2 regions of the Mesorhizobium sp. P2_C5_2 genome follow, and region 1 is predicted to be linked to the other one. Evidence: predicted binding sites of a transcription regulator. Region 1 holds the regulator's gene; the other holds the start of a gene.

Evidence for each region. Region 1 encodes PhoB, which activates phosphate uptake and scavenging genes when phosphate is short. Its sites were predicted from a motif close to TGTCATNNANCTGTCAT; they were not measured.
Region 2: the regulator PhoB is predicted to act here: its motif matches at 3,349-3,365, upstream of ppk2 (polyphosphate kinase 2).

Annotation. Positions count from the first base shown of each region.
Region 1 covers NZ_JBFUDV010000008.1:80,751-86,511, forward strand. Annotated here, with positions in the region: gene xylF (D-xylose ABC transporter substrate-binding protein) at 1-574, opposite strand, end outside; gene AC1D1B_RS26800 (ROK family protein) at 845-2,080, shown strand; gene phoB (phosphate regulon transcriptional regulator PhoB) at 2,111-2,800, opposite strand; gene phoU (phosphate signaling complex protein PhoU) at 2,817-3,521, opposite strand; gene pstB (phosphate ABC transporter ATP-binding protein PstB) at 3,563-4,387, opposite strand; gene pstA (phosphate ABC transporter permease PstA) at 4,405-5,721, opposite strand; gene pstC (phosphate ABC transporter permease subunit PstC) at 5,718-5,761, opposite strand, start outside.
Region 2 covers NZ_JBFUDV010000004.1:247,547-253,307, forward strand. Annotated here, with positions in the region: gene AC1D1B_RS16275 (GntR family transcriptional regulator) at 1-429, shown strand, start outside; gene AC1D1B_RS16280 (DUF982 domain-containing protein) at 512-772, shown strand; gene AC1D1B_RS16285 (hypothetical protein) at 837-995, opposite strand; gene AC1D1B_RS16290 (glycosyl transferase family 90) at 1,174-2,145, shown strand; gene AC1D1B_RS16295 (aldo/keto reductase) at 2,155-3,198, opposite strand; gene ppk2 (polyphosphate kinase 2) at 3,425-4,345, shown strand; gene AC1D1B_RS16305 (dihydrofolate reductase family protein) at 4,488-5,132, opposite strand; gene AC1D1B_RS16310 (winged helix-turn-helix transcriptional regulator) at 5,559-5,761, opposite strand, start outside.

The sequences.
Region 1 (5,761 bases):
AGCCATCCGTATAGGCCTCGCCGACATTCTTGATCTTGCCCGAGTCGATGGCTTCCTTGAGCACTTCCATCGAGCCCGAGAACAGGAAATCGGCATTCGGATCGGAACCCGAGCCCTTGATGAAGACGTAGTTGCCTTCGGGCTTCGCCTTGAACACTTCGCGGGCCTGCATACGGCCGACTTCCTTGTTGTCGAAGGTCAGGTAGAAGACGTCCTTGTTCTCGATCAGGCGGTCATAGCCGACGACCGGAATGCCTTCATCCAGCGCCTTCTGCACCGCCGGGCCGATGGCCGAGGCGTCCTGTGCGAGGATGATCAGCGAGTTGGCGCCCTGCGAGATCAGGCTCTCGACGTCGGTCAGCTGCTTGCCGGGATTGGACTGCGCGTCGGCGGAAATGTACTTGTCGCCGGCAGCCTCGATCGCCGCCTTCATCGCCGCTTCGTCGGTCTTCCAGCGCTCTTCCTGGAAATTCGACCACGACACGCCGATGACCTTGTCCTTCGCCTGCGCGACCGACACCAGCGTCAGCGACATGGCGACACCCGCCAGCATGGCGGCTGCAAATCTGTTCATGATAATCCTCCCTGCGCCGCGCGCGGCGCGACAAAACTGGCCCGAAGGCCGGCACACAGAGGCTCTATTTTTTCGAGCCTCGAAAAAATACTGGTCCAACAGCGAGGCGCTGTCAACATCGATTCTGATGGATTCTGATGGCCTCGCCGATTTTTTTCGAGACCCGCAATAAACAATGACAGCGCCGCCGGCTTCTGCCAATATTTGCGTGGCGTCCCTGACCGCCTCCACTATCATGAGGCGCGGGGGGACCGGGAGGAAACAAAAAAGATGTCGGTTGGTATCCGCCACGACGATCTGCGCCGTCGCAACCGTGCGATGGTGATTTCGGCCGTGCGCCGGGCCGGCCAGCCGTCGCGAACGGAGATTGCCGCAACGACAGGCCTCAGCCATTCGACCATATCGGCGATCTCGTCTGATTTGATTCAGGAAGGCATACTGGCCGAGAGCAAACCTGGCGAGACCGTTGCGCTGAAGCGCGGCCGGCCGCAGGTCGGCCTGGGCCTCAACCCGGAAGCAGCGGCCGTGATGACCGTGGTGCTGTCGCTGAACTTCCTCTCCGTCACCGTCATCGACTATGCCGGCCACGTGGTCGCCGAGGAGCAGCGCCGGCTGGACACGCTGACCATGCCGCGCGACGAGCTGATCGGCGAATGCACGGCAATCGTGCGGCGGCGGCTCGAGGATCCCGACCTCGATGTCCAAAGCATCGCCCGCATTGCCATGGGCATCCAGGGCATCACCGATTCGCAGGCGCGCGCCATGCTGTGGTCGCCGATCACGCCGCTGACCGACATTGCCTTCGCCGATATACTGGAAGCGGAATTCGGCATTCCGGCCACCATGGAGAACGACTGCAACATGATGGCGGTGGCGCTGCAATGGCGCCAGCCCGAGCGCTACCGCGACGATTTCATCGCTATCCTCCTCTCGCACGGTATCGGCATGGGGCTGGTGCTGAAAGGCGAACTGTTCACCGGCACCCATTCGTCTGGCGGCGAGTTCGGCCACATGATCCACCGTCCGGGCGGCGCGCTCTGCCGTTGCGGGCGGCGCGGCTGCGTCGAGGCCTATGCCGGCAACTACGCCATCTGGCGCAGCGCCAAAATGATGAGCGAGGACGCCGAACCGGTCGATGTCGGCGACGCTGATATGCGCGCGCTTGCCGCGCGCGCCCGGGAGACCGACGGCCCGGAGCGGGAAGCCTACCGCAAGGCCGGCGAAGCGCTCGGCTTCGGCCTTGGCAGCCTGTTCGCGCTGATCGATCCCGCACCTGTCGCCATGGTCGGGGTCAGCGCCGCCGCCTTCGACCTGATCGAACCGGCGCTGCGCGAAGCGATCGCCCAGACTGCCGGCGGCCAGCACTCGAAGTCGATCTCCTTCGACACCGAGCCCAACGAACTGCCGCTGATCCGCGAAGGCTGCGCCATGCGCGCCCTCGGCTTCGTCGACCAGGAGATTTTCGCGCCGGGGATTCAGTCGAAGACCGGCAAACATGTCGCCTGAGAGGCCGGCAACGGCGCGGCACGGCGCGGCCTAGTCTTCGCGGATGGCGTAGCCGGCGCCGCGGATGGTGCGGATCACGTCAGGCATGCGGCCATTGTTGACCGCCTTGCGCAGGCGGCCGACATGCACGTCCACGGTACGCTCGTCGATATAGATCGTCTCGCCCCAGACATTGTCGAGCAGCTGGCTGCGCGAGAACACCCGGCCGGGATGGCGCATCATGAACTCGAGCAGGCGGAACTCGGTCGGCCCGAGCCGGATCTCGCTCTTCTTGCGGTAGACGCGGTGCGATTCACGGTCGAGCACGATGTCGCCGACCTTGAGCACGCTGGACAGGACTTCCGGCTTGGCGCGGCGCAGGAGCGCCTTGACGCGTGCCATGAACTCGGGCGTCGAGAATGGTTTCACCAGGTAGTCGTCGGCGCCGGTGGAGAGACCGCGCACGCGATCGCTTTCTTCACCGCGCGCGGTCAGCATGATGATCGGCAGCCGTTCGGTCTCGGGCCGCATCCGCAGCCGTCGGCAGAGCTCGATGCCGGACACTGCCGGCACCATCCAGTCGAGCACCAGCAGATCGGGCACGTTTTCCTGCAGCCGAATCTCGGCCTCATCGCCGCGTGTCACCACTTCGACCTGGTAGCCTTCGGATTCGAGGTTGTAGCGGAGGAGCACGCCTAGCGGCTCCTCATCCTCCACGACCATGATGCGTGGCGCAATCATCAGCAGTTCACCCTTGTCAGGCCGACGTGGCCATCGCCGTCTCGTCCTGCTTCGGGCGATTGGCGGGCAATTGCTGGCCGGTCAGCACATAGTACGCATTTTCAGCGATGTTGGTGACATGATCGCCGATGCGCTCCAGATTCTTGGCGCAGAACAGGAGATGCGTGCAGGCGGTGATGTTGCGCGGGTCTTCCATCATGTAGGTCAAGAGTTCGCGAAACACGGACGTGTATTTGACGTCGATGCGCTCGTCGTCATTCCGGAGTTTCGCCAGCGCCGCGGCATCGGCGGCAGCATACTCCTCGACAACGCTTTGAACCTGGATCAGCACCAGCTGCGCCATCGCATCGATGGAATGCGACAGGTCGCGCGGTGTGACGCTGAGGCCAACGGTGCCGACGCGCTTGGCGATGTTCTTGGCGAGATCGCCGATGCGCTCAAGGTCGCCGGCCATGCGGATCGAGCCAACCACGGCGCGCAGATCGTTGGCCATCGGCTGGCGCTTGGCGATGAGCGTGATGGCGCGGTCGTCCAGTTCACGCTGGCGCGCGTCCATGATGGCGTCGTCGGAGACGACACGCTGCGCCAGCGCGTTGTCCGAAGTGAGCAGCGCCCTGGTCGAGCCGCTGACCATCGAGCCGGCCAGATCGCCCATGTCGCGGATCAGCTTGCTGATCTGCCCCAGTTCTTCATCGAAGGAGGCGACGGTATGTTCACCCATGATCCTGGTCCTCGTGCCTGAAAATTCAACCGCTGGACGGCTCAGCCGAAGCGGCCGGTAATATAGTCCTGGGTGCGCTTGTCGTCGGGGTTGGTGAACATCTTGTCGGTGGCGCCCTCTTCGACCAGATAGCCGAGATGGAACATCGCCGTGCGCTGCGACACGCGCGCCGCCTGCTGCATCGAGTGGGTGACGATGACGATCGTGTAGTTCTGGCGCAGTTCGTCGATCAGTTCCTCGACGCGGGCTGTGGCGATCGGGTCGAGCGCCGAGCAGGGCTCGTCCATCAGAATCACTTCCGGCGACACGGCGATGGCGCGCGCGATGCACAGGCGCTGCTGCTGGCCGCCGGACAGGCCGGTGCCGGGCTCCTGCAGGCGGTCCTTGACCTCATTCCAGATCGCCGCCTTCTTCAGGCTGGATTCGACGATCTGGTCCATGTCGGACTTGCGCTTGGCCAGCCCGTGGATGCGCGGGCCGTAGGCGACATTCTCGTAGATCGACTTCGGGAACGGATTGGGCTTCTGGAACACCATGCCGACGCGGGCGCGGAGTTCGACGACGTCGATGTTCTTGTCGTAGATGTCGTCCTCGTCCAGCGTGATCTTGCCCGTCACCCGCGCCGAATCGATGGTGTCGTTCATGCGGTTGAGGCAGCGCAGGAAGGTCGACTTGCCGCAGCCGGACGGGCCGATCAGCGCCGTCACCTGGTTCTGGCGGACGTCGAGATTGACGTCGAACAGCGCCTGCTTCTCGCCGTAGAAGACGCCGACCTTGTCGCCGCGCATCTTGATGACTTCGTTCGACTTGGCGTTCATTTTGTCGCCCACTGCGTTTTCAAGGGACTGTTCGGTCATGATGTTCATACCAAATTGCCTTTTTTCTACCAGCGCCGCTCGAACCGGCGCCGAAGCACGATCGCGGTGATGTTCATGGCCATGAGGAAGACGAGCAGGATGATGATGGCGCCCGACATGCGCTCGACAAAAGCGCGTTCGGCCTCGTTTGCCCACATGTAGATCTGCACCGGCAGCGCGGTCGCCGGATCGAAAGGCGTCTTCGGATAGTCGGCGACGAAGGCGACCATGCCGATCAGAAGCAGCGGTGCTGTCTCGCCGAGCGCACGCGCCAGGCCGATGATGGTGCCGGTCAGGATGCCGGGTGCGGCAAGCGGCAGTATGTGCTGAAACACCATCTGCATCTTCGAGGCGCCAAGCCCAAGCGCTGCCGAGCGGATCGACGGCGGCACGGCGGCAAGGGCTGCGCGCGTGGCGATGATGATGGTCGGCAGTGTCATCAGCGTCAGCACCAGGCCGCCGACAAAGGCGGCCGAGCGCGGCATGCCGAGAAAGTTGATGAACACCGCAAGGCCAAGCAGACCGAAGACGATCGACGGCACCGCCGCCAGATTGTTGATGTTGACTTCGATCAGGTCAGTGAAGCGGTTCTTCTTGGCGAATTCCTCGAGATAGATGGAGGCGGCGACGCCGATCGGCAGCGCCAGGAGCAGCACGATCACCATCATGTAGAACGAGCCGATGATGGCCACGCCCATGCCCGACGTTTCCGGGCGGCTGGAAGCGCCATAGGTGAACAGGCCGGTGTTGAAATGCTCGGCCATCACGCCATCGGCCTTGAGCTTGTTCATCCACTCGATCTGCTGGTTGGACACCTTGCGTCGCGCTTCATCGACGCCGAGGTCGATCTGGCCCTTGAAGGCCGAGTCGAGGTTGGCGGCGGCCAGGATGTTGACGACGCGCGTCGTGCCGATCACCGACGGATCGGCGGACACGATGTCGCGCAGCTGCACGCGGGCGCCTTCCGACAGGAAACCCTTGAGCTTCAACATCATCGGCTTGTTGGCGGGATCGATGCCGAGCTTGGCCACCAGCGCGTTTTCGGCAAGCTTGGGATAGTTCGCCTTGATCAGCACATTCGGATCGGTGGCGCGCTTGTTCGAGGGATCGATCACCTTCTCGTCGAAGCTGATCGGCAGCGTCACCGTGGTCTGCCAGAAGGCGGTGTAGCCCTTCGAGACGATGGTGATCAACATGATGGCCAGGAACGCCAGGCCGACCGAGATCGCAATCACGCCATAGATGCGGAAACGGCGTTCGGCGGCGTAACGCGCCTTCAGCCCGATGTCGCGGCGCGGACGCGCAACGGCACCCGCCATCGTGTCCAGGGGGATGTCGGTCATTCGTACTGCTCCCGGTACTTGCGCACGATGTAGAGGGCCA
Region 2 (5,761 bases), on a different contig from region 1:
GAGGCGGTCGAGGTTGCGGCGGTCCGCTTGACCGCGGCGCTGGCCGACAGGAGCGCCGTCGATGTCATCGAGGCGATGCTGGACTCCTGTGACGCCGCCACACCGCGCGAGGAATGGCACCGCGTCGGCATGGATTTCCACATCGAGCTGGCGCGGCTCTCCGGCAACGAGTTCCTGTTCAGGGCGGTGCGCGATGCCATGACGCGCTTGTCGCGGGCGCGTTGGCTGGAGGTCCGCGACGAGGCCGCGCTCGGCCGTGCCTGGAGCGAACATCACGCTATCCTGGCGGCGGTGCGGGCCGGTGACGCCGACGCGGCGGCGGCGCGGCTTTCCGCCCATATCGTTGGCAGCCGCGACCGCCTGGTGACGTCGTTGCACAATGACCGGCGCGGACTTCGCGCGAGGGGATTTGCCGTCGTCGCCGCTTGATATCGGTCACGAAAGTGACAGATGTCAGGCGCCATCCGCTTTCGGCCTCGCTTCATGGACGCCGATGGCGTAAGGAGCGGCCATGGAAAACAACCGATTTGAAACACCCGTGACCGTCAAGGCAGCCGCGGGGGGAGCCAACCAGCTCCTGCGCACGGCCCGCGAGGCCTCCGATTACCTGCTCAACAGCTGGCCCGGCAAGCGCAGTCCCAAGCATCGCGAAGCGCTGCAGGCCTGTCATGATGCGCTGGCCGGCGACAAGCCGGCAATGATCGCAAGGCGCGCCTTCATTGCCGCGGCGCGCGAAGTCAACGTCTTCGTCAGCGACAAAGCGACGGCCTGATCGCGGCAGCATCGCCGGAATCCGGCCCGCTTTGCGGGCCGGACATCGTGCAATCCTGTCTTGCCTATTTTGCCGTCTCGGTCTCGGTTTCGGAACCGGCCTCATTCTCAGGCTCGGAGCGCTCCTTGGCCGCGACCTTGGCGGCCAGCTTCTCCGCCTTCTTGGCGGCCTTCTGCCGGTCGCGCTCCTTGCGTTCCTGACCGTAGTTCGGTGGTCGCGCCATATCGTTTCCTTTCGCTGTACCTGACCCTGCCTAGAAGCATTGGCCGGCAAACACAACAGCGCCGGGACGGCAGATGCCAGCGGTTCGGGACTTGCGTGATGGCTAACACAATGGTTTAGAAAAGGCTGCGGGACAGTCACTGGAGCCGCCGCCGACCGATTTCGAATCAAAACGACCGATGGCCACGCTTCAAAGAAACGCACAGAAGCTGATCTATTATGCGCGCAACGCAATGCGCGACATCGCGCCGCCGGTCCTTTTCCGGCGCCGGCTCGGCCGTCTGCTCGATCAGGCCAGGCTTTCCGACGCATCGGTCCGCGAGCGGCTCAACTACTACAACACGCTGCGGGAGCCTTTTACACCCAGCCCCGAGGCTGTGCCGGTCAATCGGCTGCCGTCGGACCGCAGCATGTACTATTACGATCTGAAGGAGTTCACCCGCTATTTCGATCCGGGTCTGAAGATCGACCTGGAATTCGGCGACGTCATCGAAGTGCCGAAGATGCCGTCGATCGTCAAGGACCGGCCGATCATCGGCGACAACGGCAACGGCGTCCTGTTCAAGCTGAACAAGTTCCGCCATTTCCACATGCCGGCCGACGATGTCGCCTTCGCCGACAAGCATCCGCTCGTCGTCTGGCGCGGCGAGCTCAACAATCCGATCCGCACCTTGCTGCTGGAGGCCGTCCGCGACCTGCCCTTCTGCGATGTCGGCACGCCAAGGGCGACAGCACCGGCGGAATACCGCAAGCCCTATCTCACCATCGATCAGCAGCGGCGCTACCGCTACATCATTTCCCTCGAAGGCAACGATGTCGCGACCAACCTGAAATGGATCATGAGCTCGAATTCGCTCTGCCTGATGCCGCCGCCGACCTATGAGACCTGGTTCGCCGAGGGTCAACTCGAGCCCGATGTCCATTATGTGCCGCTGGCGCCCGACTTCAGCGATCTGGCCGAGCGCGTGCATCATCTCGAGAAGCACCCGGCCGAAGCCCAGCGGATCGTCGCGGCGGCCAACGCCTATTGCCGCAAATTCGCCGACGAGCGGGCCGAGCAGGCGATCTGCCTGCTCGTGCTCTACAAATATTTCGTGCTCAGCGGCCAGATCGAGCCCGATCCGGAGGTCTGGCGGTTTATCGCGGGCTAACTGTCGGCCTCAGATGACGCTTCGGTCGAGAACCAGATCGGCCGGACCGAACCGGTCCTTCGCCGTGAACTGCTGGTGCCAGTAGGGGTACAGCACCGGCGGCCGGCTGACGGCATCGAGACGATCGCGTTCCTCAACGGTGAGGGTGAGTGCCGCGGCGGCGAGGTTATCCCTAAGCTGCGTCTCGTTGCGCGCGCCGATCACCAGCGAGCTGACGGCAGGCCGGCCAAGCAGCCAGGCTAGCGCGACCTGCGCCGCCGAGACGCCGCGCGCCGCACCGATGTCGACGACAACATCGACGATCCGCCACAGCCGGTCCTCGTCGCGGATCGGCGGTTCCGACCAGCCGGCAAGCTGGCGCGCGGTCGGACTGTCGCGGCGGTATTTGCCCGACAGCAGGCCGCCGGCAAGCGGGCTCCACACCAGCACGCCAAGGCCCTGGTCGACCGAGATCGGCAAGAGTTCATATTCGGCCTCGCGCGCTTCCAGCGTGTAGTGGATCTGCTGGGTGATGAAGCGCGGCTGGTGATGGCTGTCGCTGATGCCGAGCGCCTTCATCACCTGCCAGCCGGAATAATTGGAGCAGCCGACATAGCGGATCTTGCCCTGGCCAACCAGCGTGTCGAGTGCCGCCATTGTTTCCTCGAGCGGCGTCACACCGTCCCATTCGTGCAGGAAATAGATGTCGATCAGATCGGTCCTGAGGCGCTTCAGGCTCTTCTCGCATTCGCGGATCAGATGATGGCGCGACAGGCCTTCGTCATTGGGACCTTTACCGATCCGCATGCGCGCCTTTGAGGCGATCAGCACGTCATTCTTGCGCTTGCCGCCGAGCGCCTCGCCGATGATCTCTTCCGACAGGCCGTTCGAATAGACGTTGGCGGTGTCGATGAGATTGATGCCGGCATCGATGCAGGTGTCGATGATGCGCGAGGCCTCCGCGAGGTCGGAATTGCCGACGGCGGCGAACGGCCCGCTGCCGCCGAAGGTCATGGTGCCCAGCGTCAGCGTCGAAACTTTCAAGCCTGAACGGCCAAGCGTGCGGTATTCCATGTCAGATCCTCGTAATTTTGGTGGGGGAGGGCGGGGAGGCCCGAACGGTCCGCCATTTGTAGGACAATTTGAGCAGCTTGTCGCCATGCCACGGTGACGGATCGGCCATGCCTCGCCGTTTTTGCAGGGATGATCGGCTGGCCGGCCGCTTGCAATAAAACCGTCATTGCCGGCCTATATCAAGTCGGCTCAGGGTTTCATGTCAGCCGGCAAGCGGAGCAGCAGAATGACCGAGTTAAAGCAGAATTCTCCGGCCAGGGATTGGCTTGAAGCCGAACTCGCCGACACGCTCGACGAGGACTATGAGCTGGAAATGTCGGAGCCGGCGCTGTCGCTGGAGATCGCCAAGATCTACAAGAACGCGCATCCGCCATCGATTGATCGCATGCAGTATTTCCGCGACCTGATCGGCTTGCAGTCGGAACTGATCAAGCTGCAGTCCTGGGTCGCCTATCACAAGAAAAAGCTGGTGGTGATTTTCGAGGGCCGCGACTCCGCCGGCAAGGGCGGCGTCATCAAGCGCATCACGCAGCGCCTCAATCCGCGCATCTGCCGCGTTGTGGCGCTGCCGGCGCCGACCGAGCGCGAGAAATCGCAATGGTATTTCCAGCGCTACGTGCCGCATCTGCCGGCCGGCGGTGAGATCGTGTTGTTCGACCGCTCCTGGTACAACCGCTCTGGCGTCGAGCGGGTGATGGGCTTTGCCGGACCCGATCAGGTCGAGGAATTCTTCCACGACGTGCCGGAGTTCGAGCGCATGCTGGTCCGCTCCGGCGTCACTTTGGTCAAATACTGGTTCTCGATCACCGACGAGGAACAGCAGATGCGCTTCATGATGCGCATCCACGATCCGATGAAACAGTGGAAACTGTCGCCGATGGATCTGCAGTCGCGCGTGCGCTGGGAACAGTACACCAAGGCCAAGGAAGAGACGTTCGCCCGCACCAACATTCCCGAGGCACCGTGGTACATCGTCGAGGGCAACGACAAGAAGCGGGCGCGGCTGAACTGCATGGATCACCTCCTCAAGCAGTTGCCCTACGAGGAGGTGCCGCACGAAGAAATCACGCTGCCCGAGCGGGTGTTCAATCCGGAGTACGAACGCCAGGTTCTGCCGCGCGAACTTTACGTGCCGGAGAAGTATTAGCACTCGGCGCCAACCTCAACAGTTTGAATGGCCCAGCATACGCCGACGCATCTTTCGACCGGCTGCGCCGCCCCTCATTGCCCTGCCGGGCATTTCTCCCCGTAAACGGGGAGAAATAGGCTTGCGCCGAAGGTTTCGCCACCTACCCCCGCTTGATCGTCACATGCGTCGCCAGCGCCGTCGCCACCTGCTCGGTGCATTGATAGCCGAGCTTCAGCATATCCAGCCCGGCAAACAGGTTCTCGCCCTTGCCGAGCAGCAGCGGCGACACCGCCAGATGCAGTTCATCGATGAGCTTCTCCTGGAGATATTGCCGGATGGTGGAGACGCCACCGCCGACGCGGACGTCCTTGCCGCCGGCCGCGGCTCTTGCCTGGTCGAGCGCATCATGGATGCCCCCGGTGACGAAGTGGAAAGTGGTGCCGCCTTCCATTTCGATCGGGTCGCGCTTGTAGTGCGTCAGCACGAAGACCGGCACATGGTAGGGTGGGTTGTCGCCCCACCAGCCTTTCCAGTTCTCGTCCGGCCACTCGCCGCGGATCGGTCCGAACATGTTGCGGCCGAGGATCCAGGCGCCGAGATTGTCGAAACTGCTGACGGTGAACCGATCGTCCACATCGGTGGTGCCGCCATCCTTGCCGACCATCTTGTGGAAGCTGCGGGTGCTGGTCATCCATTTGTGCAGATCTTCGCCACCAACGCCGAGCGGATTTTGCAGGGTCTGGTCAGGACCTGCGCCGAAACCGTCGAGCGACAGGGTGAATGCATTGACGCGCAGCTTGGACATGAAAGCCTCCGAGGTAACCGGTTGTGATTTGCAAGTGGTTTCTTTGTAACAAACCGATTGCGGAATGCAAGTGGTTTTTTGGAGGCCAAAGAAAATTAGAATATGCTAATACTTGACGGCGAAAGCTACGTTACCTTCCACTGAAGCCCTGAGTCGGGGAGCGCACGAGATGAAGGCGTATCGCGTCGACAGGATGGACGGAGAAATCGTCCAGGAGAGTCAGGAAACGCAGGCCAGTACACCGTTTGGAGCAGCCGAAAAGGTGGTCGGCCGCAAGGTCACCTTGCGAGGCGACGCCTGTAAATGGATCCGCGTGGTTGACCTGACAGACAAGGTCCCGACGCGGCGTCGCCCCAGCACCTACGAGTATAGGGCGCTGGGGGGATAGGTCAGCAAATTTGCGGCGCCTTTGACGAGAATCTGGCCTCAAGCCGCGGCGCGCTTCGGCATCACCGCAAACGGGCTGAGGCCAAGCCAGGTCTGCATCTTGCCGGCGACGTCAAGATCTCCGGTCAGGCTGATCTTGTCGCGTTCCTTGTGAACCGTCGTCAGCCCCATCCAGATCGAGGTCATGGTGCAGAGGTCCGTCGAGACATAGAGATCGACGTCAAAGCCCGGATCGTACCAGC